3 regions of the Streptococcus sp. sy018 genome follow, and region 1 is predicted to be linked to each of the others. Evidence: predicted binding sites of a transcription regulator. Region 1 holds the regulator's gene; each other region holds the start of a gene.
What was found. The regulator CtsR, encoded in region 1, represses protease genes until heat stress. The targets are predictions, from matches to a motif close to TTGGTCAAAAAAGGTCAAANA.

Region 1 (10,285 bases):
GACTGGCTAGGGCTTTTTTAGTTCGATGTGATAATGGTAAAAACATGATAATCTCCTTGTGTTCTAGTGGTATTCTATAAGCCACCCTTGTTGGGATTAGTGCCAAGAATAATGGCTAAGTTGCGATTGCGAATGCGTAGGTCATTGATAAAGGCTCTACGATCCATTTGTTTAGGCAATTCCAAATGGTAATTTAATTCAAAAATTGACCCCATATTTTTCAGCCGAATGCTTTCTAAGGTTGCTTTCACCTGATATTGTTCAAAGACAGGTTGTAAGACAGTTTCGTGTTCAAGATCTTCTGGCATCGAAATGGTTAGGTATTGGCTGCTATTGCTTGGATCAAAAAGGGCGAGATGATGAAGTAGCAATAACACGATAGACACAAAGCAGGCGGCAAATAGTGCTACAAAGACATAGCCTGTTCCGATAATCAAGCCCATAGTCATGGCCGCAAAAACACTGATTAGCTCACGAGAAGTCCCTGGCATCGAACGAAAACGAATCAAGCTGAATGTTCCCATGATAGCCACACCAGTTCCTAGATTGCCTGATGTCATCATAATCACGAACTGAACCAAAATAGGTAGGGTGACAAGGGTAATGGCAAAGTTTTTTGAGTAATGTGTGGTTTTAGCATGTACCCCTGCCACCATAACGCCTACCAAAAGAGCAACGGTAGAAGTGATGGTTAAAGATGACAAGGTCACTCCTTGAGCTAAGATTGAATCAAACATGAATGAGTTCTTCCTTTCTTGCTTTAGTAAAAATCTTTCCATACTTAGAAAAAGATTGTGGGTAAATGCAATGTTGCGAGAGGTAGTCAACCAACCAGTCAGGCATGCCTTCTTTGGTTTTGATTTCCATGATAATTCGTGGTTCATCAAAATGAGGCGTCATGCTAGTATCGGAAAATAAATCTAAATTGGTCGTTGATGAGCGTAGTCGTTCATCAAAGGTAATGCGTAGGTCAGAGGACGCTTCTTTAGCCATATAAGAGGTTCGATTGTAAATAATGAAAATCTTTGGAGCGAGTTGTTTTTCTTGAAATAAATAGAGGAGTTCTCTAGCGATTTGACTATCAGGGAGTTGCTTTTTATCAAGAAAAGTTTGGTAGTCGTCTTGACTGATAATAATGCGGCGTTTGAAAACCGTACCATAGATTTTTGATTTGATTTCTAAAAAGACTTGGTCAGTCCCGGCATAGTGGCGAGCTCTGACCTTGCATTTATAATCTGTTCCATGAATCGAATTGATAATCATCTCATCATGGATATTATCAAAATAAACCGTGTTATTTTGTGTCTTGAAGTAAGGGTCAGGCAGCATGCGTTCCTGTAAAAAGAGCGTAAGCTGTTCGTATTCTGCTTGATTTAGCAGGTACTTTTTTTCTTTTCGCTTAAAAAAATCTTTTGCCATATACGACTTTCTATGATTAAGATAACTCAAGCATAGCAACGAAAACTTTAACTTATCTTAATCTTTCTGAAAGAAACGGAAAAATTTTCATATTTTTGACATACTACTGAAAATATGGGGGGGGGGGGTAAGTGGTTTTTGTTGGTATTTTTAGGAGATTAGATTGCGTGAGAATAGCTTTTTGAGTAGGTCTATGCTATAATAAAAACATAGAGAAAGCGATTACACAAAAAAGGAGGAGAAGATTATGAGTCGAGATTCTCCAAAAGATAAATCGATAGCAGTTTCGTTACAAATATGGTGGAACACCTAATTCATGTAATGGTTACTAAGGAAACAACATAATATGAAAGCACGTTATAAGGAAAAAATTGTAGATGTTTGGGAAATTGGTAGAGATACTGAGCAACCTGAATGGGTACAAGACGCTTTTACAAAAAAATACATTTGCTGGGTAGATAATCATGTGAGAATTTTAATGGCTGGCTTAAAACCTTCTTTGAAAACTAACTTCAAAATTGGGGCAACAGGAACAGCTGGGGGTGGTTTTGCAGGTTATGGCATTTATGTTTTAGGTTATCCAGGTGACTACTTAGATTTGACGAATCAGAAAGTGATATCTGCTAAAACTTTTAAGAAAAAGTATGATAGTTTATAATGGTAGTTTAGAAAGTCAGGACTCAGTATGAACAGAAAGGTTAAAGAGTATAAAATCTGACAATAATAGAAATACTTCAAATAATTATTGTTTTAATATTCTTTCCTAATACAACAATGGGTTTATTTAATACTGGTCGAGAATTAGGTGGAGCGATTATCAGTTTATTTTAGTAAGATTACTACTGGGAATACAATTGTATTTTCAAAAGGAGATATTAGCTATGAACGAATTGATTAACAACAAGTATTTTCAATCTCTATTGATAGGTGTTGGTGCAGGTGCAATAGTTGGATTGTTTGGAACTGTTCCAGTCATTTGTTATTTAATTGTTGTCATTTTTATAAAAGTCATAAAGAAAGCGAATATATAAGTAGGAGGGGAACTTATGACAATCACAGGTAAAAAAGTATTTCAGGTAATTTATGTTTTAAATTTATTATTCCATTGTGTTTTTCTTACCTATCAGCTCCGTCAGATAGGCAACGTTGAGCCTAATTATCTACTAGTAGCAATTATGAGTGTGATTAGTACAACAGTGATTTTAATATCAATTAAACATACAGAAAAGTCATAAAAAACCATTGCTCTTGAAAAAGGATAACCTCATAATGGTAATTATATTTTTTATAACAATTGTATTGGTTCAATGCTATATCATTTATAAAACGGTAAAACAATCTAAACAAAGCGAAAATTTTGATTCTCTATTTAGTATTAACGCATTTCTATTATTATTTCTGGCCTCTAAAAATTTAGTATTTGTTTGGCTTGCTTATTTGGTCTTTATGTTAACCATTTTGTTTTCAAATGACAATTGTTCCTAATATGTTATTGTGACGTATTTTATTATGGTAAACAGTTAGACGGTGTATTAGTTATGGGACAAATTGATTATTTAAAATGGATTTTAATCGCTATTGTTGTGGTCTTTTGGATTTATACGATTATTTGTGACATTATTCTTCAAAAGAATTATCAAAAAACAGCTTTTTTTCAAGCGTTTATTTCTGCTTTTATTGTTGAACATAATGTGAGTGATAAAGTTAATTCTTTCTCGATTATTGTGTTTTTAATTTTTATTCTGTTCTACTTTGATTTTAAAAAGAATAATAAGTATTGATTTGGATAAAATTTTGCCTAGATAAAGGGGGAAAAGAGGTGAAAATGAAATACCTACCAGAATTACTTGCTTTTATCATCATGTTAGCGTATCTAGTGTTAACCGTTTTGAATGATACAAAGATCTATCCAATGCCTCAATGGCTACAAGTTTTTGATCCAACGTTACTGATACTAAATGGGGTGTTGTTGATTATGATTAGTAGAGAAATACGGGGGAAATGATGTTACTTGATTTGAAACTCTTTACGCTACTGGTTGTGGTAGTCTATTTAATATTTAGGTTAAAAAATTCGGCTGAGTCAGAGTTATTCATCTCTAAGTTTGCCATTGCCTTTCCAGTGGGTTTTACTATTGTTAATGAAATAATTTCGATGATTTATCAATTAACTCATTAGTAAAAAAGCTGTTGGTTTATCACGAAATAAATGTTAATTAAGAGGTGCAGTATGACAAAAGAGATTGATCCAAATATTTCAGCAGTGATTATTGCTGTAGCATCATGGATTGGATTACTTGTAGGTGTGTTTTTGGGATTGAAGTAAATGATTTAAATAACAGGCTCATAAAGGAGTTAAATCATGGAATTGATGAATAAATTTGAAGAAATGACGACGGAAGAACTTGCAACTGTTGATGGTGGAATGGGCGTTTTGGCAGTTATTGTCTATTCTGTTCTAGCCGGAACAGGAGTGGGTATTGTCGGCTATGGAGTGGCTAGAATTTTTGGGTAAATGATTTATTTTGATAAGAATTTAGCAACATGACTTCCACGTCAGGTTGCTTTTTATGGTCTGGAAGGTACTGTGACGATTGTGACAGGTCAATCAATATATTTTGATTATTATGTCATTCGATTTTTAATCAATAAGAAAAGTAAGAACATAAAAACACGCTATTTTACATTAAAAAAATTGCAATTCTTGAAGTAATGTGTTATTATGTAAAGGTCGGTGTTTTCCGATAATACTCATCTCAAATGGATTGTGGGTCTGTTGCCGTTATGGTGGATTTGCAAGTTTAAGTTTGGGAGAGGCAAAAACATATTAAAAGGAGAAATACTCATGGCAGTAATTTCAATGAAACAACTTCTTGAGGCTGGTGTTCACTTTGGTCACCAAACTCGTCGCTGGAATCCTAAGATGGCTAAATACATCTTTACAGAACGTAATGGTATTCATGTTATCGACCTTCAACAAACTGTAAAATTGGCTGATCAAGCATACGACTTCATGCGTGATGCAGCAGCAAACGATGCAGTTGTTTTGTTTGTTGGAACGAAAAAACAAGCAGCAGAAGCTGTAGCAGAAGAAGCAGCTCGTGCAGGTCAATACTTTATCAACCATCGTTGGTTGGGTGGAACCCTTACTAACTGGGGAACAATCCAAAAACGTATTGCACGCCTTAAAGAAATCAAACGTATGGAAGAAGAAGGAACTTTTGACCTACTTCCTAAGAAAGAAGTTGCACTTCTTAACAAACAACGTGCTCGTCTTGAGAAATTCTTGGGTGGTATCGAAGATATGCCACGCATTCCAGATGTAATGTACGTTGTTGACCCACATAAAGAACAAATCGCTGTTAAAGAAGCTAAAAAACTTGGTATTCCAGTTGTAGCTATGGTTGATACAAACGCTGATCCAGATGATATCGATGTAATCATCCCAGCTAACGATGATGCAATCCGTGCTGTTAAATTGATTACAGCTAAATTGGCTGACGCTATCATCGAAGGTCGTCAAGGTGAGGATGCAGTTGTTGAATTTGAAACAGCAGCAGAAGCTGATTCAATCGAAGAAATCGTTGAAGTTGTTGAAGGCGACAACGCTTAATCAGCTCGATAAAATTTGAAATTAGACCAAACGGGGCAAAGCTAACCGCTCTGTCTCCGTTTTTTATTGAAACAATATTTGGAGGATGAAAAATGGCAATTACAGCAGCTCTCGTTAAAGAATTGCGTGAAAAATCAGGTGCTGGCGTTATGGACGCTAAGAAAGCTCTTGTTGAAACTGATGGTGACATTGATAAAGCGATTGAATTGCTTCGTGAAAAAGGAATGGCTAAGGCAGCTAAAAAAGCTGACCGTGTAGCGGCTGAAGGTTTGACAGGTGTTTATGTTAACGGTAATGTTGCAGCAGTTGTTGAAGTGAATGCTGAAACAGACTTCGTTGCTAAAAATGCTCAATTCGTTGAGTTGGTCAACACAACAGCTAAAGTTATTGCAGAAGGTCAACCTGCTGACAATGAAGCAGCTCTTAAATTGGTAATGCCTTCAGGTGAAACACTTGAAGAAGCTTATGTGAACGCAACTGCAACAATCGGTGAAAAAATTTCATTCCGTCGTTTTGCCTTGGTTGAAAAAACAGACGCTCAAGCCTTTGGTGCTTACCAACATAATGGTGGTCGTATCGGTGTTATCACTGTTATCGAAGGTGGTGACGAAACACTTGCTAAACAAGTATCAATGCACGTTGCAGCAATGAAACCAACTGTTTTGTCTTACACTGAACTTGACCCACAATTTGTTAAAGATGAGTTGGCTCAATTGAACCATAAGATTGAACAAGATAATGAAAGTCGTGCGATGGTTGACAAACCAGCTCTTCCACTTCTTCAATATGGTTCAAAAGCTCAATTGACTGATGAAGTCATTGCTCAAGCAGAAGAAAGCATCAAGGCTGAATTGGCAGCAGAAGGTAAACCAGAGCAAATCTGGGATAAAATCTTGCCAGGTAAAATGGATCGCTTCATGCTTGACAATACACAAGTTGACCAAGCTTATACACTTCTTGCACAAGTTTATATCATGGACGACAGCAAGACAGTTGAAGCTTACCTTGAGTCAGTAAATGCTAAGGCTGTTTCATTTGCTCGTTTTGAAGTAGGTGAAGGCATCGAGAAAGCATCTAACGACTTTGAAGCAGAAGTTGCAGCAACTATGGCAGCAGCCCTAAATAACTAGGAAAACTAAAAGTTCTAGCTTGGCTAGGACTTTTTGATTTGTTGGCGTAAAATACGAATTTATGATAGAATAGTCAAATAAGGTCAAGTTCTTAGAAAGAGGGACGTATGGTAAATAAAAGCACATCTGATAATATTGAAGAATACATAAAGAAAATATTACTCCAAGAAGGAATTGCTGAAATTCGTCGTTCTAGCTTGGCAGATTTTTTTCAAGTTGTCCCTAGTCAGATTAACTATGTCATTAAAACTCGTTTTACCGAAAATCGTGGTTACATGGTGGAAAGTAAGCGTGGTGGTGGTGGCTATATTCGAATTGCCAAAGTCACTTTTTCAGATAAACATAAATTGTTGAGTAATCTGAGAGAATCTCTAGGACTGAGAGTTAGTCAAACCGTTTTTGCGGATTTGATACAGTATCTTTTTGATGAAAAAATCATTAGTCAACGTGAAGGTGAGATGCTATTAGCAACCAGTTGTGATGAAGTGTTAGGTCAAGATGCTCCAGCAATTCGTGCACGTATGTTAGACAAACTATTACAACGATTAGATAGAAAAGGACAATAATAAGTGATGACACATCAGTATTCACTAAAAATGCAGGAAATTTTTGGCTTGGGTCAATTTATTGCGGTCAGTTTTAAGAGTAAATTTTTAGAAAGTTGGCATATTCTTTTGGCAATGACCGCAACAGAAGGCTCTGTTGCTGCACTTAGTTTTTTAGAATATGATCAAGAAGTTCCTCTTGAGCGTTATCAAGATGCCGCGATTGAAATGATAGGACAAGAACCTGAGGAAACGAATCTTGGTTTTTCTTTTGTGCCTCAATCTCAAGCCTTGAGTCGTCTGTTAGATTATGCTAGTGAGATTTGTGCAGTGACCTCAAACAAAGAGATTGGTTCAGAGCATGTCTTGGAAGCAATTTTACTAAGTGAGGATACAGTTGCTTTTAGATTGCTGCAATTGGTTGGTTTTAATCGTAATGTTGAACAAGGTGAAATGGTTAAAATCCATGATTTGCGAAAGACTGTTGAAGCCTATGCTGGCTTTACTAAGGAGCAGATCAAAGCAATTCGTGAGTTAAAGGTACCAAAAAAAGCTAAAAAAGGTGGCTTTTCAGAGATGATGAAGCCAGTGTCAACGGCAGGTGAATTAGAAGAGTTTACTCGTGATTTAACAGCTTTAGCTCAAGCAGGTAGGCTGGATCCAGTTATTGGTCGTCAAGAAGAAATTACTCGCATGATTCGTGTGCTTAGTCGTAAAAGCAAGAATAATCCTGTTCTCGTTGGTGAAGCGGGAGTGGGTAAGACAGCTCTAGCTTATGGATTGGCACAACGTATTGTGGCAGGTGAAATTCCTTATGAATTACAAGATTTTCGTGTTTTAGAATTAGATATGATGACCGTTTTGGCTGGAACTCGTTTTCGTGGTGATTTTGAAGAACGCATGAATAAGATTATTGCGGATGTTGAGACAGACGGCAAGATCATTCTTTTTATTGATGAGCTGCATACCATTATGGGTTCAGGTAGTGGCATGGAAGGTACTTTAGATGCGGCAAATATTCTTAAGCCAGCTCTTTCTCGTGGGTATCTTCGTTTGGTAGGGGCGACTACTCAAGATGAATATCAAAAACATATTGAAAAAGATGCGGCACTTTCTCGTCGTTTTGCTAAGATTACTTTAGAAGAGCCAAGTATTGAAGAAGCTTATCAGATTCTTTTAGGTGTTAAAGAAACTTATGAAAGTTATCATCGGGTTGTTTTATCTGATGATGTGGTGTTAACAGCTGTTAAGGCAGCCCACCGTTACCTAACAAGCAAGAGATTGCCTGATTCGGCCTTGGATTTGTTGGATGAAACCAGTGCAACTGTCCAAACCATGATTAAAAAAGAATTAGGTAGTCATCTAACGGCTTTAGATCAGGCCTTTTTAGCGGCAGATATGAAACAAGCTAAGGCTCTATTTAAGCAAGTAGATAAGCAAGATAAGTTGATGAAGCCAATTGAAGTGACATCAGCTGATGTGATGAAAACTTTAAGTCGTTTGTCAGGTATCCCTGTTCAAAAATTAAGCCAAGCAGATAACAAACGCTACTTAACTCTCGAAAAAGAGTTGCATAAGCGAGTAATCGGTCAAGAACAAGCCGTTTCAGCTATTGCTCGTGCTATTCGTCGTAATCAGTCTGGAATCCGAACAGGTAAGCGACCGATTGGTTCGTTTATGTTTCTTGGACCGACAGGTGTTGGTAAAACAGAATTGGCTAAGGCCTTGGCTGCCTTATTGTTCGATGATGAATCAGCTCTTATTCGTTTTGACATGAGTGAATACATGGAAAAATTTGCAGCTAGTCGTTTGAATGGGGCGCCGCCAGGTTATGTTGGCTATAATGAAGGTGGAGAGTTGACAGAAAAAGTGAAAAATAAACCTTATTCTGTTTTACTTTTTGATGAGATTGAAAAAGCTCATCCAGATGTGTTTAACTTGCTGCTACAAGTTCTAGATGATGGTGTCTTGACAGATAGCCGTGGTCGTCGAGTTGATTTTTCAAATACCTTGATTATCATGACCAGTAATTTGGGAGCGACTGCTCTGCGTGATGATAAAACCGTTGGTTTTGGGGCAAGGGATTTGAGTCAAAACCATACAGCTATGGAAAAACGTATTTTGGAAGAGTTGAAAACGTCTTATCGTCCAGAATTTTTGAATCGTATTGATGACAAATTGGTTTTCCATAGTTTGACGGAAGATAATCTTTTTGCGATTGCTAAATTGTTGATTCAGCCCTTGGTGGCTCATCTAGCAGAACAAGATATTGTGCTTAAAGTCCAACCTGCTGCCTTGAAACATTTGGCTAAAGATGGTTATGATGTGGAGATGGGAGCTCGCCCTCTACGACGTACTATTCAAACTCAGGTGGAAGATAAGCTGGCAGAATTGATTCTAGGCGGAGAGTTAACGGCTGGTCAAACGCTGAAAGTTGGCTTGAGCAAGAATAAATTAAAATTTGATATCGCATAGGCAAAAACTGGGATGTTATCCCAGTTTTTTTGTGATAAGTATGTTGTTCTAAACTAGAAAAAGAGTGCCAAGAGGCACTCTTTTGGAGATCTATGAAAAACAAATAATATTTCGGATGAGCTTAGTATAAGTGATGAAACTTAAGTCTAACTTAAATTAACCTACCTACCGACGCGCTGAAGCAAAAATCTCATCAACTTCTGCTAAACTTTCTGCACGAGAAACAGCCCCACGAATCTTGGCAGCTCCTGACGTTCCACGCAGATAGTGTGGTGCAAGCCCACGAAATTCACGAACGGCAATGTGTTCGCCTTTAAGTTTAACAAGGCGACGTAGGTGTTCATAGGCGATGTCCAATTTCTTTTCAAAAGGTAGATCTGGTAGGATTTCCCCTGTTTCAAAATAGTGGTTGATCTGAGTGAAGATGTAAGGGTTGTTCATGGCTGCTCGGCCAATCATAACAGCGTCAGCACCGATTTCCTCAATCATAAATTTAGCTTCTTCAACGCTACGAATGTCTCCATTAGCCATAAAAGGAATCTTAGTTAGGGCTTTGGCAACCTTGGCTAAGGTTTCATGGTCACAAGTGCCAGTGTACATCTGTTCGCGTGTGCGTCCGTGCATGGCAAGGGCAGATACACCAGCAGATTCGGCAGCCAAGGCATTCTCAACTGCTAAAGAAGCGTCAGCCCAACCTGTTCGCATTTTGACCGTTAGAGGAATGTCAAGCACAGATTGAACCTTGTTGATAACAGAATAAATTTTCTCAGGGTCTTTGAGCCATTTAGCACCAGCTTCATTTTTAACAATCTTATTCACAGGGCAGCCCATGTTGATGTCAACAATATCTGTTTTGGTATTTTCTTGGATGAATTCGGCTGCACGAGCTAGGCTGTCACCGTCACTACCAAATAGCTGAATAGAAACTGGATTTTCTCCGTCTTCAATATGAAGCATGTGCAAGGTTTTTTCATTGTTGTATTGGATTCCTTTGTCTGAAACCATTTCCATAACGACTAGACCAGCACCAAATTCCTTGGCGATGGTACGAAAGGCAGAGTTAGTCACGCCAGCCATTGGGGCAAGAACTGTCCGATGAGGGAT
Region 2 (10,285 bases), on a different contig from region 1:
ACTGTTTTTCTTTCTTATTTTTCCTTATCATCACACTCTTGAGATTTATCGGTCAACATGTCCTTGGGTTTGATAAGATAGCTAGTAATTCCAACGATAATCATACGAAAGATGAATAAAAAGAGAATAATTGCAATAATCAGTTGTTCTGTGGTCATAATAGAGATAAACCTTTCAGATAGACAAAACAAGCCTAAGCAACGTTAGACTTGTTTTTGAGTTAATCATTATTTAACTGCATCTTTTAGAGCTTTACCAGCTTTGAAAGCAGGAACTTTAGAAGCTGCAATTGTGATTTCTTTACCGGTTTGTGGGTTACGACCTTTACGAGCTGCACGTTCACGTACTTCAAAGTTACCAAAACCAATCAATTGCACTTTTTCACCAGCCGCAAGGAATTCTTCGATTGCTGCAAAAACTGCATCAACTGCTACTGCTGAATCTTTTTTTGTCAATTCTGTTGCTTCTGCAACTTTTGCGACTAAATCTTGTTTGTTTGCCATTAAACAAATCCTCCATAAATGTAATACATGCTATATCATACATTAAAAAGACTATCGGGTCAAGTATTTAATGCTATTGATTTAACAATATTATCAGCCAAGGTAACTAAGGCTTAGGCATAATGAATCATGACAGCAAAGGCTCCTTCACCAGTATGCGTTTGAATAATAGATCCAGTTTCTAAAACAGAAATCTCTTGAGCTACGAATGGTTGTAGTTCTGCCTTTAATTGTTGAGCGAAATCCATATCACCTGCGTAAGAAATGGCAATTTCTTTAATCTCTTTCTCAGCTAGATTTTCCTTCAATTGACTGAGCCATTTTGTAAAAGTTTTTTGACCTCTACCTTTCACCAAAGTGTTCAATTGATGGTCTTTTAATTCCATGACAACCTTGATATTGAGTAGAGAACTAAGTAAACCTGTGACACGACCGATACGACCACCTTTGACGAGATTTTCCAAGGTCGATACCCCAATAAACAACTCTGTTTTATCTTGAATGGCCTTGACTTTTTCTAAAATCTCTTCTCTACTAACTCCTTCTTGTGCTAAACGTGCGGCTTCAATCACTTGAAAGGCCATGGCTTGATCAGTAAACATGGAATCAAGCACGGTCACATCTGCTCCAGCAAGAGCAGCCCCTTGACGTGAAGCCTCACTTGTTCCTGACAAGGTATGGGTTAAATGAATGGCAAGAATATGTTCACTTCCTTTTTCTTTTAGTTCTTCATACACTTGAGCAAATAAGCCTACTGGTGGCTGACTGGTTTTCGGGAGTTCACGTGATGACCGCATTAAAGATAGAAATTTCCCAGTTTCTTTCAAGTCATTATCGGAATAAACCGTATGACCAATAGTAACAGATAAAGGAACCACAATAATTCCTAATTGCTCAATTACTTCGGGAGCAATTGTTATAGAAGAATCTGTTACAATCTTGACATTACTCATCTTATCACTCACTTTTCTTTTATTTTGTTACTCTGTTCATTATATCAAATCTTTTGCCAAACGACTATTATCATATCAGTCTAAAAAGCATTGATTTTAATTTACGAATAATTTCTCTTCAAGAATTTAATTATCAAGTCAAATAGTTCTAAAACTGTTGCAAGCAATGGCCTTGATTCAAAAATAAAAGTTAGAGAAAAATTCTCTAACTTTTATTTTTTTAATAATTCTCTAGCTTGAATCCTAGCAGCGTCTGTAACATCTTGCCCTGCCAACATCTTGGCAATTTCTTCGACACGTTCTTCTGTTTCTAAAAGACGAACCACTGAAACAGTTGAGGCCTCGCTACTTCTTTTTTCAATAAAGAATTGATAATCCGCAATAGCAATCACTTGTGGCAGATGAGAAATCGCTAGCACCTGCCCATGTTGACCAATTTTATAAATCTTTTGAGCGATAGCTTGGGCAACTCGTCCTGATACACCAGTGTCAACTTCGTCAAAGACAATACTGGTCTTATCTTCCTTACGAGAAAATGCTGATTTTAAAGCCAACATCAAGCGAGATAACTCTCCTCCAGAAGCTACCTTAACCAAGGGTTTAAAACCTTCTCCAGGATTAGTTGAAATGTAAAACTCCACTTGTTCATGACCGTCACGATTGAATTTACCTTTGCTAAAATTAACCTTGAACTCGGCCTTTTCCATGTACAAATCTGCCAGTTCTTGCTTAATGTCAAGAGCTAGAGCTTCAGCTATCTTGTGGCGTTCTTGGCTTAGCTGACTAGCCGCTGCGACTAATTCTTTCTCAAGACCTTTCAACTGACCTTCCAAGTCATCCGTTCCTAAATCATTACCTGTCAGATGATTATATTCCTTAGAGATACTGCTAAAATAAGTCAAAACATCGTCAACACTCCCACCATATTTACGAGTAATGCTGTTAATGACGTCAAGTCTAGTTTCAATGGTCATCAATCTTTCAGCATCAAATTCTAAATGATCTAGTGTATCTGACAAACGTTTACTGACATCTTCCAAAACATAATAGGCTTCACTCAAATGGCTAGACATGTCTTTATAAGCCGTATCATAATCTTCCAAACTCATCAAATCATTCATAGCGGAACGGATATTAGCTAGGCTAGAAAACTCTTCATCATCTAAGAGTTGATAAGCACTAGTTAAAGTGTCTGCAATTTGTTTATGATTTAATAATTTTTCACGTTCTTGCTCTAATTTATCGTCTTCACCAGTTTGTAAATCTGCCGTTTCAATCTCAGCCAACTGAAATTCCAACATTTCAATTCTAGCCTTATGCTCTGCTTCATTTTTTTGCTTATCTAAGACACGTTTACGCAAACGACGATACCGATCAAACAGTTCTTGGTAATGTTTCTTGGTCTCAACAAACTCTTGATTGCCAAAACTATCTAGGAGAGCAATGTGCAATTGTGGCTTCATCAACTCTTCTTGGTCATGTTGACCATGAATATCTACTAAAAACTGACCAATAGCTTTTAATGTCGTCAAATTAACCATTTGCCCATTAACACGACTAACACTGCGACCATTGGCAAAAATCTCTCGACGAATAATCAATTCATCACTCAACTCAATTCCATTATCAGCTAAGAGTTGGCTTAGGGAAGGATTTTTATCCAAAGAGAAAAATCCCTGAATTTCCGCCTTAGTCGCCCCATTACGAATGACTTCTGTGCTGGCCCTTGCTCCTAGCATCATATTCATGGCATCAATGATGATTGATTTGCCAGCACCAGTTTCCCCTGTCAGTACCGTCATGCCATTATCAAAGTTTAGGGAAATTTCTTCGATAATCGCAAAATTTTTAATCGAAATGCTTAATAACATCTACTTATCCTCTTCGGCTTGCTTAAATTGGGCATGAGCTGTTGCAACCACATCCTCTATTTGACTAGCTACTTGATTTGTTGGCAAATCTGACTTTTCTAAATGTAGAAGAAACTCAATATTACCATGCCCACCTTGAATAGGAGAAAAATCCAACTGACAGGCTGAAAAGCCCGTCGCCACTGCCAATTCAGTCACTTCTTGTAAAACACGTTCATGGATAGCAGGATCTTTAACAATGCCATTTTTACCAATCTGCTCTCGACCTGCTTCAAATTGAGGCTTAACCAAAGCAACAACTTGACCATCATCAGCTAAAATCTCATGCAACGTAGGTAAAATCAAGGCTAGCGAGATAAAACTGACATCAATAGAAGCAAAACTCGGTTGTCCTTCAACAAAATCAGTTAACTGGGCATAGCGAAAATTATACTGCTCCATGCTAATCACTCGTGGGTCTTGACGTAATTTCCAGACCAACTGATTGGTTCCGACATCCACTGCATAGACTAATTTAGCAGCATTTTGCAGCATGACATCGGTAAAACCACCTGTTGAGGCACCTATGTCTAAAGTGGTCAAATCAACAACAGACAAACCAAAAACATCTAGGGCTTTTTCTAACTTTAGCCCACCACGACTGACGTATTTTAATTTTTCACCCTTTAATTTTAATTCGGTATTTTCATCAATTTTTTCACCAGGTTTATCAAAACGCTGACCATTGACGGTAGCAACAACCAAGCCTGCCATGACACCACGCTTGGCCTGCTCTCTCGTATCAAATAAGCCCTGTTTATAGGCCAATACATCTACACGTTCCTTAGCCATGCCATCGTAACCTTTCTATCGTGTTTAAGATATCATCTGCTTGAAAACCTTGTTCTTGCCTTAATTCTGCAAAAATCTCTTGCACCCTATCCAAACTCTCATTTAAGATTTTTTTAGAGTTTTCAAGACCTAACAGACTAGGATAGGTTGATTTATCTGCCAACAAATCTTTTTTCGGTGTCTTACCTAAGGTGTCAAAATCAGCCGTCACATCAAGAATATCATCCCTTACTTGAAAGGCTAACCCAACCAACTGACCAACCTGTCTTAACTTATCCAAAACTTCTGCTGATTGTTGAGTCATTAAACCAGCGGCAACAAAGGGAAAGGTTAAAAGTTGACCTGTCTTGTTGGCATGAATTTTTCGCAGGTCTTCCAAATCAAGTCTTTTGCCTTCACCAAGCATGTCTAAGGCTTGACCTGCCACCATTCCAAAACTACCTGAAGCCCGTGACAACTCACTAATCAAAGCTAAACGAACCTTTTCTGGTAAATCAGTTTCTGCCAATAGGGCAAAGGGATCTAAAAAGAGGGCATCTCCTGCTAAAATCGCCATGGCTTCACCAAACTGTTTGTGATTAGTCGGCATACCTCGACGAAAATCATCATTATCCATAGCTGGCAAGTCATCATGAATCAAACTACCTGTATGAATCAACTCAACACTGGCTGCCACTTGATAATGGCTTTTTGTCAACTCAAGTCCAAAACCTTCCAAAACCTGCAAGCAAAGTAAAGGACGAATCCGTTTCCCCCCTGCCTTAATCGAATAGCCGATGGCTTCTACTAAATGCTCAGACACATTTGCTTGAGCATAGAAATCCAGCATAGCTTGATCAATTTTTACCTTCTCCATCTAGTCCATCTCCACCTGACTGCCGTCTGCTTGCATGACCTTAACCAAGGTTTTTTCTGCTTCTTGTAGGGTTGTTTGAAGACGTTTTGATAGGCTCATCCCCTTTTGAAATTCAGCCAAGGCAGTTTCCAAAGGCACATCCCCATTTTCTAACTTGGCAACAATACTTTCTAATTCTTGTAAGTCTTCTTCAAATGTTTTTTGCGTTGACATTTTTTACCTCCACTTCTAAATCACCATCTCGCATCACGATGGTCAATGCGTCACCTACTTTTATAGGGGTAACTGAATCGATAAGATCTTGATTTTTTTGGACAAGAGCATAGCCTCGCTCAATAATTTTTTGAGTATCTAACGACAGGAGTGCATCTTGGGCTTTATCAAAGCGTGCCACCTGTCTATCGTACTGATTGGCCATATTACTTTTTAATAGACGCTCTAATTGGGTCACCTTATCTTTTTGACTGGCTAGTTTAGTTGGTAACCCTAAAAAAGTCAAAGATTGATTGAGTTGTTGATAAATCTGCTGCTTGATTTGTAAAGTCTGATCCATTTTCTCAGACAATCGAGTCGTCAAATAATCCACTTTCTGTAAGTAACCATCATACAATCTTTGAGGCTGACGAAAAACAAGAGATTGACTCGAGCTCTGCAAACGCTGATTAGCTTGTTCTAACAGAACTTGCATGGCTTGATATAGGCGTTTTTCCCAATCCAACAAACTTGTAAGTAAATCTGTCTTAGTAACTGGTGTAGCTAATTCAGCCGCAGCTGTCGGTGTGGCTGCCCGTTGATCTGCTGCAAAATCAGCCAAGGTCACATCTGTTTCATGCCCCACACTAGAAATAATTGGCAAGCGAGATTCAAAAATAGCCTGAACCACAATTTCTTCATTAAAGGCCCAGAGGTCTTCAATTGATCCACCACCACGACCAACAATCAAGAGATCTAAGTCAGTTATTTGATTAGCCAAGGCAATGTTGTTTGCAACTTCTTTCGCTGCCTCTTGTCCTTGCACCTTAGTTGGAAAAAGTAAAACCTCTACTCCGGCAAAACGGCGAGAAATGGTCGTGATAATATCCTTGATAACTGCCCCACTAGGACTTGTGATGACACCTACTCTTTTGACAAAACGAGGAAGAGCTTGCTTATGGCGACTCTCAAAATAACCTGCCTCCGTAAGCTTTTTTTTCAACTGCTCAAATTGAAGAGCCAAAGCTCCCATACCATCTGGCTCTGCCTTTTCAACAATAATCGAATACGAACCAGATGGTTCATAAAGCTGAACTCTTCCGATGATATTGATTTGCATGCCTTCTTCTAACTCAAATCCCAAATTTCGATAAATACCAGACCACATGGTTGCTTGAATGACTGCCTTATCATCTTTAAGCGAAAAATATTGATGATTGGGACGTCGACGAAAATTGGATACTTGACCAGTTAGATAAACCCGCTCTAGATAGGGGTCACGGTCAAATTTTAATTTTAAGTATTTGGTCAAAGATGACACTGATAAATAATCTGCCATGACAACTCCTACGACTTTTATAATCTATACCAGTATAACAAAAAAAGTGCCAAAAGGCACTTGTTGATTCAGCTCTCTCAGCAATTTTTAGCTCTATTAGCTAAGTCCCTTATTTTTTGCAATCTGATAGGTCTGCTCCAAAAGCATAGTAATGGTCATAGGCCCCACTCCCCCTGGAACTGGGGTAAGTAGGCTAGCCACTTCACTAACCTCATCAAACTTGACATCTCCAACAAAACGGCCATCAGCTAGACGATTCATGCCGACATCAATCACGACTACCCCTTCCTTAACAAATTCTTTTGTAACAAAGTGACCACGGCCAATAGCCACAATTAAAATATCCGCTTGTCTTGCCAGTTCTGCTAAATTTTTAGTTCGTGAATGCGCAATGGTCACCGTTGCATTTCGATCTAACAGCAGTTGAGCCATAGGCTTACCAACAATATTACTACGGCCAATCACTAAGGCTTGTTTGCCTTCGAGTTCGACCTTGTAAGTATCCAATAACTTGATAATGCCTGCTGGTGTACAAGGTATCAAACTCCCATGTCCTGACCAGAGTTGCCCCATATTCATAGGATGAAAGCCATCAACGTCCTTATCTGGCGATATTGCCAACAACACATCTTGATCATTGATATGATTTGGTAAGGGTAGTTGTACCAAAATCCCATGGCAAGTCTTGTCTTGATTATAGTTCTCAATCAAATCCAAAAGGTCACTTTGACTAATAGTTTCTGGAACACGAACAATCTCACTCTCAAAACCTGCTTTCAGAGCAGCTCTTTCTTTATTGCCCACATAAAGTTGACTAGCAGGATCATCACCAACCAAAATCACTATCAGCTTAGGAACAATTCCTGTTTCTGATTTTAATGTAGCGACTTTTTCAGCCAATTCTGCTTGCATCTGCTGAGCAACCGCCTTACCATCTATCAATCTTGCCATTTCCATCTCCTTCTAACAAAAAACACCTAACGGTGTTTTTGTGCATGCTTAATAAAGTAAGTCATAAATTTCCATTGCAATCAAATCAATGCTATCAAAGGTATAGGTCTCACGCGCTGCAACATCACGCAGGGTAAACACTGCTCCTGTTTCTGGATCATGATTAAATGATACTTCAGCAACCACTACACCTTCACGTTCAAAATTACGTTTTAAATTACCACCATCAGTCGCCATTAGTTCCAAGCGATTGATAATTCTTACCAAATGTGATTCCATGGTTTTCTCCTATTTTCTAAATACTACTTCTCTATTTTATCACAAAAATCAATAAAGACGCAAAAAAACAGGCGTTTTTTCCTTATCTTAGCTAAAAATAACTAACCTATCGGTAAGGAATAATCTTTTTACTTGCTTATTTACTTAATTGTTGTATAATAAAACTATAAAAGTTTGACCTTTTTTGACCAATCGAGATTCAAGCTTTTGAAACCAACTTCTATTGAAAAGAGGTACTGATTATGCTATGTAAAAATTGTAATCTAAATGAAGCAAGTATTCATCTCTATACAAGTGTTAATGGCAAACAACAACAAATTGATCTTTGCCAAAATTGCTACCAAATCATGAAAAGTCAACCAAGTCAGCAAGGAATGAGTAGCAATTCACTCAATCCTTTCTTTGATGATTTTTTTGGTGATTTAAATAATTTCCGTGCTTTCAATCAAGATTTACCAAATGCACCTAAAACTCAAGCTGGTGGGGGACGTTCTGGAAACGGTGGAAACAACCGTAACAACAAGCCACAAGCCCCACAACAGCCAAAAGGACTCTTGGACGAATTTGGTATCAATGTGACTGACCTAGCTAAACAAGGTAATATCGACCCTGTCATTGGACGTGATCAAGAAATCGTTCGTGTTATTGAAATTCTAAATCGCAGAACCAAGAATAACCCTGTTCTTATCGGTGAGCCTGGTGTTGGTAAAACTGCCGTTGTAGAAGGTTTGGCCCAAAAAATCGTTGATGGCAATGTCCCTCAAAAACTTCAAGGAAAACAAGTTATCCGTCTTGATGTGGTTAGCCTTGTCCAAGGAACAGGCATTCGTGGCCAATTTGAAGAACGCATGCAAAAACTCATGGATGAGATTCGTCAGCGACAAGATGTCATTCTTTTCATTGATGAAATCCATGAGATTGTCGGAGCTGGCTCTGCAGGCGATGGCAATATGGATGCCGGCAACATTCTTAAGCCCGCTCTTGCTCGTGGGGAGTTACAATTAGTAGGTGCTACCACTCTTAACGAATATCGTATCATTGAAAAAGACGCCGCCCTTGAACGCCGTATGCAGCCAGTCAAGGTCGATGAACCAAGTGTTGAAGAAACCATTACCATTCTTCGTGGTATTCAACCTAAGTATCAAGACTATCATCATGTCAAATACACAGATGAAGCCATTGAAGCAGCTGCTCGACTTTCTAATCGCTATATCCAAGATCGTTTCCTACCAGATAAGGCAATTGATTTGCTAGACGAAGCTGGCTCAAAAATGAACCTTACCCTTAATTTTGTTGATCCAAAAGAATTAGACAAGCGTTTAATTGAAGCAGAAAATCTCAAGGCACAAGCCACTCGTGATGAAGATTATGAAAAAGCGGCTTACTTTAGAGATCAGATTGCCAAATATAAGGAAATGCAGGAACAAAAAATTGATGACCAAGATATGCCAATCATCACTGAAAAGCATATTGAAGCGATTGTTGAACAAAAAACCAATATTCCTGTTGGGGACTTGAAAGAAAAAGAACAATCTCAACTGCTCAATCTCGCTGATGATTTGAAAAAACAGGTCATCGGTCAAGATGAAGCTGTTGATAAGATTGCCAAAGCCATTCGTCGTAATCGTGTCGGCCTTGGTAGCCCTAATCGTCCAATTGGTAGTTTCTTGTTTGTCGGCCCAACTGGTGTCGGTAAAACTGAACTCTCTAAACAACTAGCCATTGAACTCTTTGGTTCGGCTGATAGCATGATTCGTTTTGACATGAGCGAATACATGGAAAAACATGCTGTTGCTAAATTAGTCGGTGCCCCTCCAGGCTATGTGGGCTATGATGAAGCTGGACAACTGACAGAAAAAGTCCGTCGCAACCCTTATTCTCTCATTTTACTTGACGAAGTGGAAAAGGCTCACCCTGATGTGATGCATATGTTTCTTCAAGTTTTAGATGATGGTCGCCTAACTGATGGTCAAGGGCGTACCGTCAGTTTTAAAGATACCATTATCATCATGACTTCTAATGCCGGCACAGGTAAAGTAGAAGCCTCAGTTGGTTTTGGTGCTAGCCGTGAAGGACGCACTCATTCTGTTCTCAACCAATTAGGTGACTTCTTCAGTCCTGAATTTATGAATCGCTTTGATGGGATTATTGAATTTCAGCCTCTTAGCAAGGATAACCTACTCACCATCGTTGACCTTATGCTTGCCACTGTTCGTCAACGCCTAGCCAATAACGGCATTGAACTTGAAGTAACCAACAAGGTTAAAGAAAAATTGGTTGACTTAGGCTATGATCCTAAAATGGGAGCTCGCCCACTTCGCCGAACCATTCAAGATTATATTGAAGACGCACTGACTGACTTCTATCTTGAAAATCCAAACGAAAAACAACTCAAGGCTGTGATGACAAGCAATGGGCAAATCATGATTAAATCAGCTAAAAAAGCAGATAGCACAAAAGTTACTGAATCTTCCGAAATAACTGATTAAACTGAAAAATCTAGTCATTTA
Region 3 (10,285 bases), on a different contig from region 1:
GTTTTTCGTTTCAGGTTTTCTAATGCTTGTTTTTGTAGCCTATCTTAACCGTTTTTTGAAAAAGAAAGATTTACTTTAAGAGAAAAGAGAAAGACGAAGTGAAGTCTTTCTTTTATTTTAGCTAGTTTTTTGTCTAAAAAAGGAGTATAATAAAACTATAAAGCGTTTTCAAAAGAGGTGGTTTGATGACTGATATTGATTATAAAAAAGTAACAGGTATGGTGCATTCAACAGAAAGTTTTGGAACAGTGGATGGTCCAGGCGTTCGCTTCATTATTTTTATGCAGGGCTGTAAGATGCGTTGTCAATATTGTCATAACCCAGACACTTGGGAAATGGAAACCAATAACTCTCAAGAACGAACGGTTGAAGATGTCTTGAAAGAAGCCTTGTCTTACCGTCATTTTTGGGGCAAAGAAGGTGGTATTACGGTTTCTGGTGGTGAGGCTCTCCTTCAGATTGAGTTTGTCACAGCCTTGTTTACGGAAGCTAAAAAACTAGGTATTCATTGTACCTTGGATACCTGTGCCTTGCCGTTTCGTGATACGCCAGCCTACCATGAAATTTTTGATAAACTGCTAGCTGTGACGGATTTGGTGTTGTTGGATATTAAAGAAATCAATGATGAACGCCATAAATTTGTGACTAGCCAAAGCAATAAAAATATCATTGCCTGCGCTAAATACCTATCAGATAAGGGAGTTCCGGTTTGGATTCGCCATGTCTTAGTGCCTGGTTTGACAGATATTGATCAAGATTTAGTGGAGCTAGGTCAGTTCGTCAAAACCCTTAAAAATGTGGATAAGTTTGAGATTTTGCCTTATCACACCATGGGCGAATTTAAGTGGCGAGAGTTGGGGATTCCCTATGCCTTGGCTGGTGTTAAGCCACCGACAGCAGACCGTGTCAAAAATGCTAAGGATTTGATGCAAACAGAAACCTATACCAACTATATGAAACGTATTCATTCCTAGTCTTTTGCGACTTGGCTTGATTTTTGGTATAATAATGCCAAACTTAGAAATATATGAGGTAGAAAAGACATGTCGATTTTAGTATTTGGTCATCAAAATCCTGATACGGATGCCATTGCATCATCTTATGGTTGGGCTTATTTGGAGAAAAACGCTTGGGGGCGTGATGCTAAAGCAGTAGCCTTAGGCACTCCGAACGAAGAAACTGCCTTTGCCTTGGATTATTTTGGTGTTGAAGCACCGACTGTGGTAACGTCAGCTAAGGAAGCAGGTGCGAGTCAAGTGATTTTGACAGACCACAATGAATTCCAACAATCAATTAGCGATATTGCAGAACTTGAGATTTTGGCAGTGGTTGACCATCACCGTGTGGCGAATTTTGAAACAGCCAACCCACTTTATATGCGTTTAGAGCCAGTAGGTTCAGCGTCATCAATTGTTTATCGTGCTGCTAAAGAGACTGGTCTAGTACTGCCAAAAGAAGTGGCAGGTCTATTGTTGTCAGGTTTGATTTCAGATACGCTTCTATTGAAATCACCAACAACGGCAGAAAGTGATCATCAAGTGGCTAAAGAACTGGCTGAATTGGCAGAGGTTGATTTGGAAACTTATGGTTTAGCCCTATTGAAAGCAGGAACAAATCTCGCTAGCAAGTCAGCAGCAGAATTGATTGATATTGATGCTAAAACATTTGAATTAAATGGCAATCCAGTTCGTGTGGCTCAAGTCAATACTGTTGATATTGCAGAAGTTTTAGAACGTCAAGAAGAGATCGAGGCAGCCATGTTAGCAGCTAATCAGGCTAATGGCTATTCAGATTTTGTATTGATGATTACAGATATTGTTAATTCAAATTCAGAGATTTTGGCATTAGGTCAACACATGGATAAGGTTGAGGCGGCATTCAACTTCAAATTGGAGAACAATCATGCCTTTTTACCAGGTGCTGTATCACGTAAGAAACAAGTAGTCCCACAATTAACAGAGAGTTTTAATGCGTAAAAAAGTTGAGCCAGTTTTGGCTCAACTTTTTGAATTTATTAGTCCATTTTCAACATCAGATAAAGAAAATAAGGTGCACCAACGATAGCAACTAGCAGACCAGTTGGAATCCCCATGCCAACAAGGAAGATACGTCCCAAAGTGTCTGCGATTAGGAGGATGAGCATGCCGACCATTAGACTAGTAGGAATGGTTAGAAGATGATTATTCCCAAGTTGTCGCTTGACACTATGACCAGCAATTAAACCAACAAAGCTGATATTGCCAACCAAGATAACACTGATGGCAGCTAGGGAGGTGGCTAGGAAAAGAATAAACAAGCGTTGTTTTTTTAAGTTAAGCCCTAAGGCAGTTGCCGTATATTCGTTAAGGTTCATGATATTTAAAGCTTGATATTGACTGTAAGTTAGCCCCCATAATATGACTAAGGGAAAACTACAAATCAAAAGACTCTGCCAATTATCACCCGTGATTTGTCCACTTAGCCAGTTATTGATGTAATCAATCTTGTAGCGATCTACATAGCTAACTAAGGTTACGATAAGACTAGACATCATGGTGGAAATACCGACTCCAGCAATAATCAGTCGATTGGGATTGATGTTGTGATTGGGTTTATAAGAAAGTAGATAGACTAGAAGAATTGTAGCATAGCTACCAAGAATGGTAAGACTAGGAAGCAAGGACTGGCTAATTGCAAACTCTAATTTTCCAAAAGCTAGTAAACTTGCAATAACCAAACCTGCCCCAGCATTGATACCCAAGATACCTGAGTCTGCTAGTGGATTTTGAGTAAGGGTTTGCAATAACAAACCTGCGAGAGCCAGAGAGCCGCCTCCCATAAGGCTGGCCAAAATTCGAGGAAGACGTATGTTAAACAGAATGAGCTGACTTTGTGTTTGATTGGATTGGTTAAAGAGCTGAGTAAAATTAAGTTGACTCTCTCCTAGTGACAGAGCCAAAATACTGGTAAATAGTACAACAAAAAACAGGAAAATGATGACTTTATTAGGGGATGTTTTCATAGATTTTGTTCCTTTCTAATAAGAATTAGAAAAGAAGGTAGGCTAATAAGACTGACAACAGCATTTAGTGAGGTTTCGTATGGTGAATTGATCATGCGACAGAGAAGATCAATCCAAACCATAAAACTTGCTCCCCAAAGCATAGTTAAAGGAAGAAGTTGCTGATAGTGTTGTCTGATGACCAGTTTGGCTAAGTGGGGAATGAGCAGACCAATAAAGGCTAGGTTACCAACTAAGGCGACACTGCTAGCTGAAAGAAGCAAAACGATTGCTAAAAGAAGCAATTGGGTGCGTCTGATATTTTGCCCCAAGGCTTGAGAAAGTGATTTTTCGAGGTTAAGAAGATTGAGTTGGTGACTAAAAAATAAAGCAGAACCTAAACCAAAAAGGATAAAAGGAGCTATGAAGGTAATCATAGACCAGTTAACAGCAACTAGACCGCCAGATTGCCAACCAATGATGGTAGTAGATAAGTGATTGGTGATAGTAATGACTTGCCCTATGGCTGAAAAAAGTGTAGTCATCATAGCTCCTGCTAAAATGAGACGGATTTGATGGTTGCTTGCTTTTTTTTGATAGGCTAATCCAAAAACGAAAAGGGCAGCCAGACTAGCACCGATTAAACAAAAAAGTAAAATGAAGCTGTAATGTGGTTTTTTAATTAGCAGATAAGCTAAGACCAAGGCAAGTCCTGCCCCAGCATTGATTCCCAGTAAACCTGGATCAGAAATAGGATTTTGAGTAACCGCTTGCGTTATTAAACCTGAGGTCGCAAGTCCTGCTCCTACCAAACAAGCGGCGATTAGACGAGGAAAACGGCTATCAATAATGATATTCTGAGCTTGGCTTTCTAAAAAAGGTTGAGCTAAAATCGTTATGACTTCTTGATGGCTATAACGAATAGCCCCAAAACGTAGGCTGGCATAGCTACCCAGTCCTAAACTAATCAAACTGATGAAAAAAACAAGCCAAAAATGATTTGGCCTTGTTTGAAAATAAGATTTACTTGTTGTCATAATGTCTTTCTAGTTGTTTGTGGCTAGAATGGCTTTTTCTAAAACCTCTAACTGATAATCAAGAGCCTTAGGATCATTGAAGTAAAAGGCATTGGCAGGAACTTTGATGATATTACCATTTTGAACAGCAGGAATGGCTTGCCAGAGATCACTTTCATAAAGAGCAGAATTAGTAGTGGTTGAATCTGCTGCAACAATAGCATAATCTCCCATATAAGCACTTAAGACTTCTTTAGAGATTGAGAGGTAGCCCTTTGGGAAAACTTCTTGAATGATTTTTTCAGGAGCCTTAAATCCAAGGGCTTGGTAAAGAATTTCTCCGCCACGTCCCCAATTATTACCAAACAGATAGATTTCTTTTTCACTTAAACCAATGAGGGTAAACGTTTTATCTTGACCAATGGCTTTAGTCAGCTTGTCTTTGGTTTGAGTAACCTTTGTTTTCCAAGAATCAAGCCAGGCTTGTGCTTCTTTTTCCTTGTTAAACACTTGTCCAAAATCAGAAAGTACTTGTAAATAATCATGTTTGCCATAGTCAACAGCGATAACAGGTGCAATTGTGGCTAATTGTTCAAGATTGGCTTCAGTTGTGCCTGCAATGATTACATCAGGTTTAGTTGCAGCAAGAGCTTCAAGGTCGGTAGGCATGACTTCTTTGGCTTGACTTAGTTCTTTTTTAAGCACAGGATTATCCAAATCATAAGTCGTTGCAGCGACGATATTAAGCCCTAACTGCATGAGATAGCCAGTATAGCTGGCAGATAAGCTAGCTACTCGTTTTGGTGACTGGGGAACTTGACCGTAGTAGGTAAAGCCGTCGATTTTAGGCAAATTCTCAGAATCAGAAAGAGATTGATTGTTTGATGTAGCCTTGCCACAAGCTGCTAAAACCATAATCATGAGAAGGGTTAAAACTAAGCTAGTCATTTTTTTCATGTTTAGACTCCTTTGTGTAATTGATAACTGATTAGAATCGGTTTTTGTGAAAGCTTATCGGTTGTGATTTGAGCATCGATTTGGAAAATCTCTCGTAAGACAGACTTAGTCAAGACCTGGTTAACAACTCCATGATGATGGATTTTGCCCTCTTTCATAGTAATTAAATAGTCAGAAAAACGAGCAGCTAGATTTAAGTCATGTAAGACCATAATAATGGTTTTTCCTTGCTGCTGATTGAGGTCTTGTAAGAGCTCTAAAATTTCCAATTGATGATTCATATCCAAGTAGGTAGTTGGTTCATCTAAGAAAATCGTTGGCGTATCTTGGGCTAAAGCCATGGCAATCCAAACACGTTGGCGTTGCCCACCTGATAACTGGTCAACATCCGTCTGGGCAAAAGGAGTAACCCTTGTGATTTCCATAGCCCAATGAATTTTATCACGGTCTTCATTGCTAAGGCCACCCAGATACTTTTGATGTGGAAAGCGACCATAAGAAATCAACTCATAGGTTGACAGCCCTTTTGGCACTTGTGGCGTTTGTGGTAAAAGGGCAATTTTTTTAGCCACGTCCTTGGTTGGTAATGAATGAATAGCCTGTCCATCCAGAAGAATTTGCCCTTTTTCAATAGGTGTTAGACGCAATAAAGCCTTGAGCAAGGTAGATTTTCCACAGCCGTTGGGACCAATAATGGTTGTGATTTGTCCATCGTTTAATTTAGTACTTAAATTTGAGAGAATCTCTTGTTTATGATAAGTGACATGGATACCCTTAGCTTCAATCATTGACATCGTTTCTAGTCTTCTTTCTGATTTTTATTATAGCACAAAATAAAAGTCAGCCAAGAGGAGAAAGCTCTTTTCAGAAATATTGGAATCATTATTGACTAATCTAGAGGAAGTCGCATAAAATTCTCATTTTCATAACCTTATAGCAGATTTTCAGTTAATAATCTGCTATAATAGAAAAAAATAATAGAGGTGATTGTTATGGGTAACTTTCAAGTAATTTCACATCCGTTGATTCAACATAAATTGTCAATTTTGCGTCGCACAACAACCTCGACCAAGGACTTTCGTGAATTGGTTAATGAAATTGCCATGTTAATGGGTTATGAGGTTTCTCGTGACCTTCCCCTAGAAGATGTGGAGATTGAAACACCGATTACTAAGACTGTCCAAAAACAATTGACAGGGAAAAAGTTAGCGATTGTGCCAATCTTACGAGCTGGTGTTGGTATGGTTGATGGTTTGTTGAGTCTAGTTCCAGCAGCCAAGGTCGGTCATATTGGCATGTACCGTGATGAAGAAACCTTTGAGCCAGTGGAATACTTGGTTAAGTTACCAGAAGATATTGACCAACGTCAAATTTTTCTAGTTGATCCGATGTTGGCGACAGGAGGCTCGGCTATTTTGGCTGTAGATTCTCTTAAAAAACGTGGAGCAACCAATATCAAATTTGTTTGTTTGGTGGCGGCACCAGAAGGAGTAAAGAAATTACAGGCAGCCCATCCAGATATTGACATTTACACAGCAGCCTTGGATGAAAAATTAAACGAGAATGGTTACATTGTCCCTGGTCTTGGTGATGCAGGTGACCGTTTATTTGGTACCAAGTAGGTCGAGTAGGACTGAAACAGTTGTTTCGGTCCTTACTTTATGATAGTAGTTAAATAAAAAAATTGACCTTTTTTGACCAATGCTTTATAATAGACTTATTGAATGTTGTAACGGTCATGATTGACCAAGCAAAATTAGAAATGGAGAGAATTATGATTCCAGTAGTAATTGAACAAACTAGTCGTGGCGAGCGTTCGTATGATATTTACTCACGCTTACTAAAAGATCGTATTATTATGTTGACAGGTCCTGTTGAGGATAACATGGCAAATTCTGTCATCGCCCAACTTCTGTTTCTGGATGCCCAAGATAATACTAAAGACATTTATCTTTATGTCAATACCCCAGGTGGGTCAGTGTCAGCAGGTCTTGCTATTGTTGATACCATGAACTTTATTAAGTCAGATGTTCAGACTATTGTGATGGGAATGGCTGCTTCAATGGGAACGATTATTGCCTCAAGTGGTACTAAAGGTAAACGTTTCATGTTACCAAATGCAGAATACATGATCCATCAGCCAATGGGTGGCACTGGTGGCGGTACTCAACAAACAGATATGGCTATTGCAGCTGAACACCTCTTGAAAACCAGAGAAAATCTTGAACGAATTTTAGCAGAAAATTCAGGTCAACCTGTTGAGAAGATTCATCAAGATGCGGAACGCGATCGTTGGATGAGTGCAAAAGAAACACTAGAATATGGCTTTATTGATGAAATCATGGCCAATAACAATTTGCAATAAAGTGAGTAACAAGAGATAAAAAGCAATTCCTTAGATAAATTGGTTAGCTTTTTATCTCTTATTTTGATGAGGAGAAGTGATGTTTGAAAGGCAAAAACGACTAGGTTTACTGGTTTACCTCTATTACAATCGAGATGCGAAAAAATTAAGTCAGTATGGCGATAAAATTTATCATTCAAAAAAAATGCGTTACCTGTTACTCTATGTTAATGCAGAAAGGGCTGAACAAACCTTAGCAGAAATTAGTCAGTTAAACTATGTGAAAACTGTGTTGCCATCGTATTTTACGGACATTAACCAAGAATTTGTTGGCAATTTACAGGAGTGAAAACGTTTTTATAATAAAATAAAAAAATTTAATAAAAAAAGTCTTGACAATTATCTGACAATTCAGTATGATATAAAACATATCAATTAAGAAATTCTTAAGGAGAAAAGATTATGAAGAAAAAATTTGCATTAGCAACACTTGCTTTTGTTAGTACAGCTGTCCTAGCAGCCTGTGGTGCAGCACCAGGTAGTTCGTCTAATTCAGCAGGTAATGAAGTTGGTGAAACGGTAAAAGTTGGTTACAACTTTGAGTTATCTGGAGCAGTAGCAGCTTATGGTAGTGCTGAGAAAAACGGTGCTGATTTAGCGGCTGAGGAAATCAATGCGGCTGGTGGTGTTGATGGTAAAAAACTTGAAATTGTTTCTAAAGACAATAAATCAGAAACCACTGAAGCAGCCAATGTTGCAACTAGTTTAACTACTCAAGATAAAGTTGTTGCAATGGTTGGTCCAGCAACATCAGCCAATACAGCAGCAACAGTTAGTGCTGCTCAACAAGCTGCAGTACCGTTGGTAACACCTTCAGGTACATTAGATAGCTTGACTTTGGATGCGTCTGGTAAAGTACAAGATTATGTTTTCCGTGCGACCTTCGTTGATAGCTTCCAAGGAGCAATCCTTGCACAATATGCAACAGATAACCTAAGTGCTAAAAAAGTTGTTCTTTTCTATGACAACTCAAGTGACTACGCGAAAGCTGTAGCTGATCAATTCAAGAAATCTTACAAAGGGGAAGTTGTTGTTGAAGAAACATTTGCTTCAGGTGATAAAGACTTCCAAGCTGCTTTGACAAAAGTTAAAGATAAAGAATTTGATGCTATCGTTATGCCAGGTTACTATACTGAAACTGGTTTGATCACAAAACAAGCTCGTGAAATGGGAATCGACAAAGCAATCCTTGGTCCTGACGGATTCAATGACCCACAATTTGTTGAAACAGCAGGTGCAGCAAATACAAACAACGTTTACTATGTATCAGGTTACTCTACATCAACTAGCTTGACTGAAAAATCATCAGCCTTTGTTAAAGCTTACAAAGAAAAATATGGTACAGAACCAAACATGTTTGCCGCTCTTTCTTACGACTCAGTTTACATGGTGGCAGAAGCAGCTAAAGGAGCTAAAACATCTAAAGATGTGGCAACTAACCTGGCTAGTTTGAAAGATTTTGAGGGTGTAACTGGTAAATTCACAGTTGATGCTAACCATAACCCAGCGAAAACAGCACTTGTTGTTAGCTTGAAAGATGGTAAGGAAGCTTCAGCAACTTCAGTTGAAGTCAAATAAGGGACTTGACTATTTACATAGTCTGAATTAAAATATCATAAGTGGAAGAATAAATTCTTCCACTTATTCATTATATTGATAGAAAGTTTGGTGACTCTATGCTTCAGCAACTTGTCAATGGGTTAATTTTAGGGAGTGTCTATGCTCTGATTGCCCTTGGTTACACCATGGTATATGGTATTATCAAGTTGATTAACTTTGCCCACGGTGATCTTTACATGATGGGTGCCTTTATTGGTTACTATTTAATCTCTACCTTCCAGATGAATTTCTTTGTTGCTCTCTTGCTAACAATGGTTTTAACGGCGGCATTAGGTGTACTGATTGAATTTTTAGCCTATCGTCCATTAAGAAATTCAACTCGAATTGCTGCGTTGATTACAGCAATTGGTGTGTCTTTCCTTTTAGAATACGGTATGGTTTACTTGGTTGGTGCCAATACGCGTGCCTTTCCACAAGCCTTAAAAACCGTAAAATATAACTTAGGTCCGATTAGTATTACTAATGTTCAGTTGACGATTTTATTTGTTTCGGTTAGTTTGATGATTGCTTTGCAATTTATCGTTAAGAAAACAAAAATGGGTAAAGCCATGCGTGCAGTGTCTGTTGATAGTGATGCGGCACAACTCATGGGAATCAACGTTAACTCAACCATCAGCTTTACCTTTGCTCTTGGTTCGGCTCTTGCTGGTGCAGCAGGTGTTTTGATTGGTCTTTATTACAACTCGATTGATCCTTTGATGGGGATGACACCTGGTATTAAAGCCTTCGTTGCTGCCGTTTTGGGTGGTATCGGGATTATTCCAGGTGCAGCACTTGGTGGCTTTATCATTGGTCTTTTGGAAACATTCTCAATCTCAATTGGTTTGTCAAGTTTCCGTGATGCAGTGGTGTATATTATTTTGATTGTCATTTTGCTGATTAGACCAGCAGGTATTCTTGGTAAAAATGTGAAGGAGAAGGTATAGCATGAAAAATTTGAAAGTAAATCTTGTTTGGCTTGCTTTGATTGCTGCCGTCTTTGTTCTCTTATCTGTTTTGATTTCTAGCGGTTTATTAGGCGTTTATTATGTGCAAATTTTGATGGGAATTGGTATTAGCGTTATCATGGCCTTGGGGACGAATCTTATTCTTGGTTTCTCAGGTCAATTTCCACTAGGTCAAGCCGGTTTCATGGCTATTGGTGCCTATGCGACAGCTATTTTAACAAAATCAATGCCGACCTATGCGGGATTTTATGTATCTATGCTTGTAGGTGCCTTGATTGCAGCAGTAGTTGCCTTAGTTGTTGGTTTACCAACGTTACGTTTGAAAGGGGACTATCTTGCTATTGCAACCCTTGGTGTATCT

Region 2: the regulator CtsR is predicted to act here: its motif matches at 7,947-7,967, upstream of FRX52_RS01190 (ATP-dependent Clp protease ATP-binding subunit).
Region 3: the regulator CtsR is predicted to act here: its motif matches at 6,635-6,655, upstream of FRX52_RS05315 (ATP-dependent Clp protease proteolytic subunit).

What each region holds. Positions count from the first base shown of each region.
Region 1 covers NZ_VOHN01000002.1:36,447-46,731, reverse strand. Annotated here, with positions in the region: gene FRX52_RS02550 (carbohydrate-binding domain-containing protein) at 1-46, opposite strand, end outside; gene FRX52_RS02545 (DUF4956 domain-containing protein) at 75-737, opposite strand; gene FRX52_RS02540 (polyphosphate polymerase domain-containing protein) at 730-1,419, opposite strand; gene FRX52_RS02535 (role in replication) at 1,766-2,077, shown strand; gene FRX52_RS05475 (hypothetical protein) at 2,301-2,450, shown strand; gene FRX52_RS02530 (hypothetical protein) at 2,466-2,654, shown strand; gene FRX52_RS02525 (Blp family class II bacteriocin) at 3,781-3,933, shown strand; gene rpsB (30S ribosomal protein S2) at 4,264-5,031, shown strand; gene tsf (translation elongation factor Ts) at 5,124-6,161, shown strand; gene FRX52_RS02510 (CtsR family transcriptional regulator) at 6,269-6,727, shown strand; gene FRX52_RS02505 (ATP-dependent Clp protease ATP-binding subunit) at 6,734-9,181, shown strand; gene dusB (tRNA dihydrouridine synthase DusB) at 9,347-10,285, opposite strand, start outside.
Region 2 covers NZ_VOHN01000001.1:239,677-249,961, reverse strand. Annotated here, with positions in the region: gene FRX52_RS05460 (hypothetical protein) at 15-158, opposite strand; gene FRX52_RS01235 (HU family DNA-binding protein) at 228-503, opposite strand; gene FRX52_RS01230 (DegV family protein) at 617-1,456, opposite strand; gene recN (DNA repair protein RecN) at 1,669-3,327, opposite strand; gene FRX52_RS01220 (TlyA family RNA methyltransferase) at 3,328-4,158, opposite strand; gene FRX52_RS01215 (polyprenyl synthetase family protein) at 4,151-5,014, opposite strand; gene FRX52_RS01210 (exodeoxyribonuclease VII small subunit) at 5,015-5,227, opposite strand; gene xseA (exodeoxyribonuclease VII large subunit) at 5,205-6,545, opposite strand; gene FRX52_RS01200 (bifunctional methylenetetrahydrofolate dehydrogenase/methenyltetrahydrofolate cyclohydrolase) at 6,642-7,496, opposite strand; gene FRX52_RS01195 (YkuJ family protein) at 7,545-7,775, opposite strand; gene FRX52_RS01190 (ATP-dependent Clp protease ATP-binding subunit) at 8,018-10,264, shown strand.
Region 3 covers NZ_VOHN01000006.1:39,966-50,250, forward strand. Annotated here, with positions in the region: gene FRX52_RS05275 (MFS transporter) at 1-79, shown strand, start outside; gene pflA (pyruvate formate-lyase-activating protein) at 186-974, shown strand; gene FRX52_RS05285 (manganese-dependent inorganic pyrophosphatase) at 1,044-1,976, shown strand; gene FRX52_RS05290 (iron ABC transporter permease) at 2,015-3,001, opposite strand; gene FRX52_RS05295 (iron ABC transporter permease) at 2,998-4,017, opposite strand; gene FRX52_RS05300 (iron-hydroxamate ABC transporter substrate-binding protein) at 4,027-4,953, opposite strand; gene FRX52_RS05305 (ABC transporter ATP-binding protein) at 4,956-5,747, opposite strand; gene upp (uracil phosphoribosyltransferase) at 5,946-6,575, shown strand; gene FRX52_RS05315 (ATP-dependent Clp protease proteolytic subunit) at 6,716-7,318, shown strand; gene FRX52_RS05320 (DUF2129 domain-containing protein) at 7,398-7,646, shown strand; gene FRX52_RS05325 (ABC transporter substrate-binding protein) at 7,760-8,935, shown strand; gene FRX52_RS05330 (branched-chain amino acid ABC transporter permease) at 9,034-9,903, shown strand; gene FRX52_RS05335 (branched-chain amino acid ABC transporter permease) at 9,905-10,285, shown strand, end outside.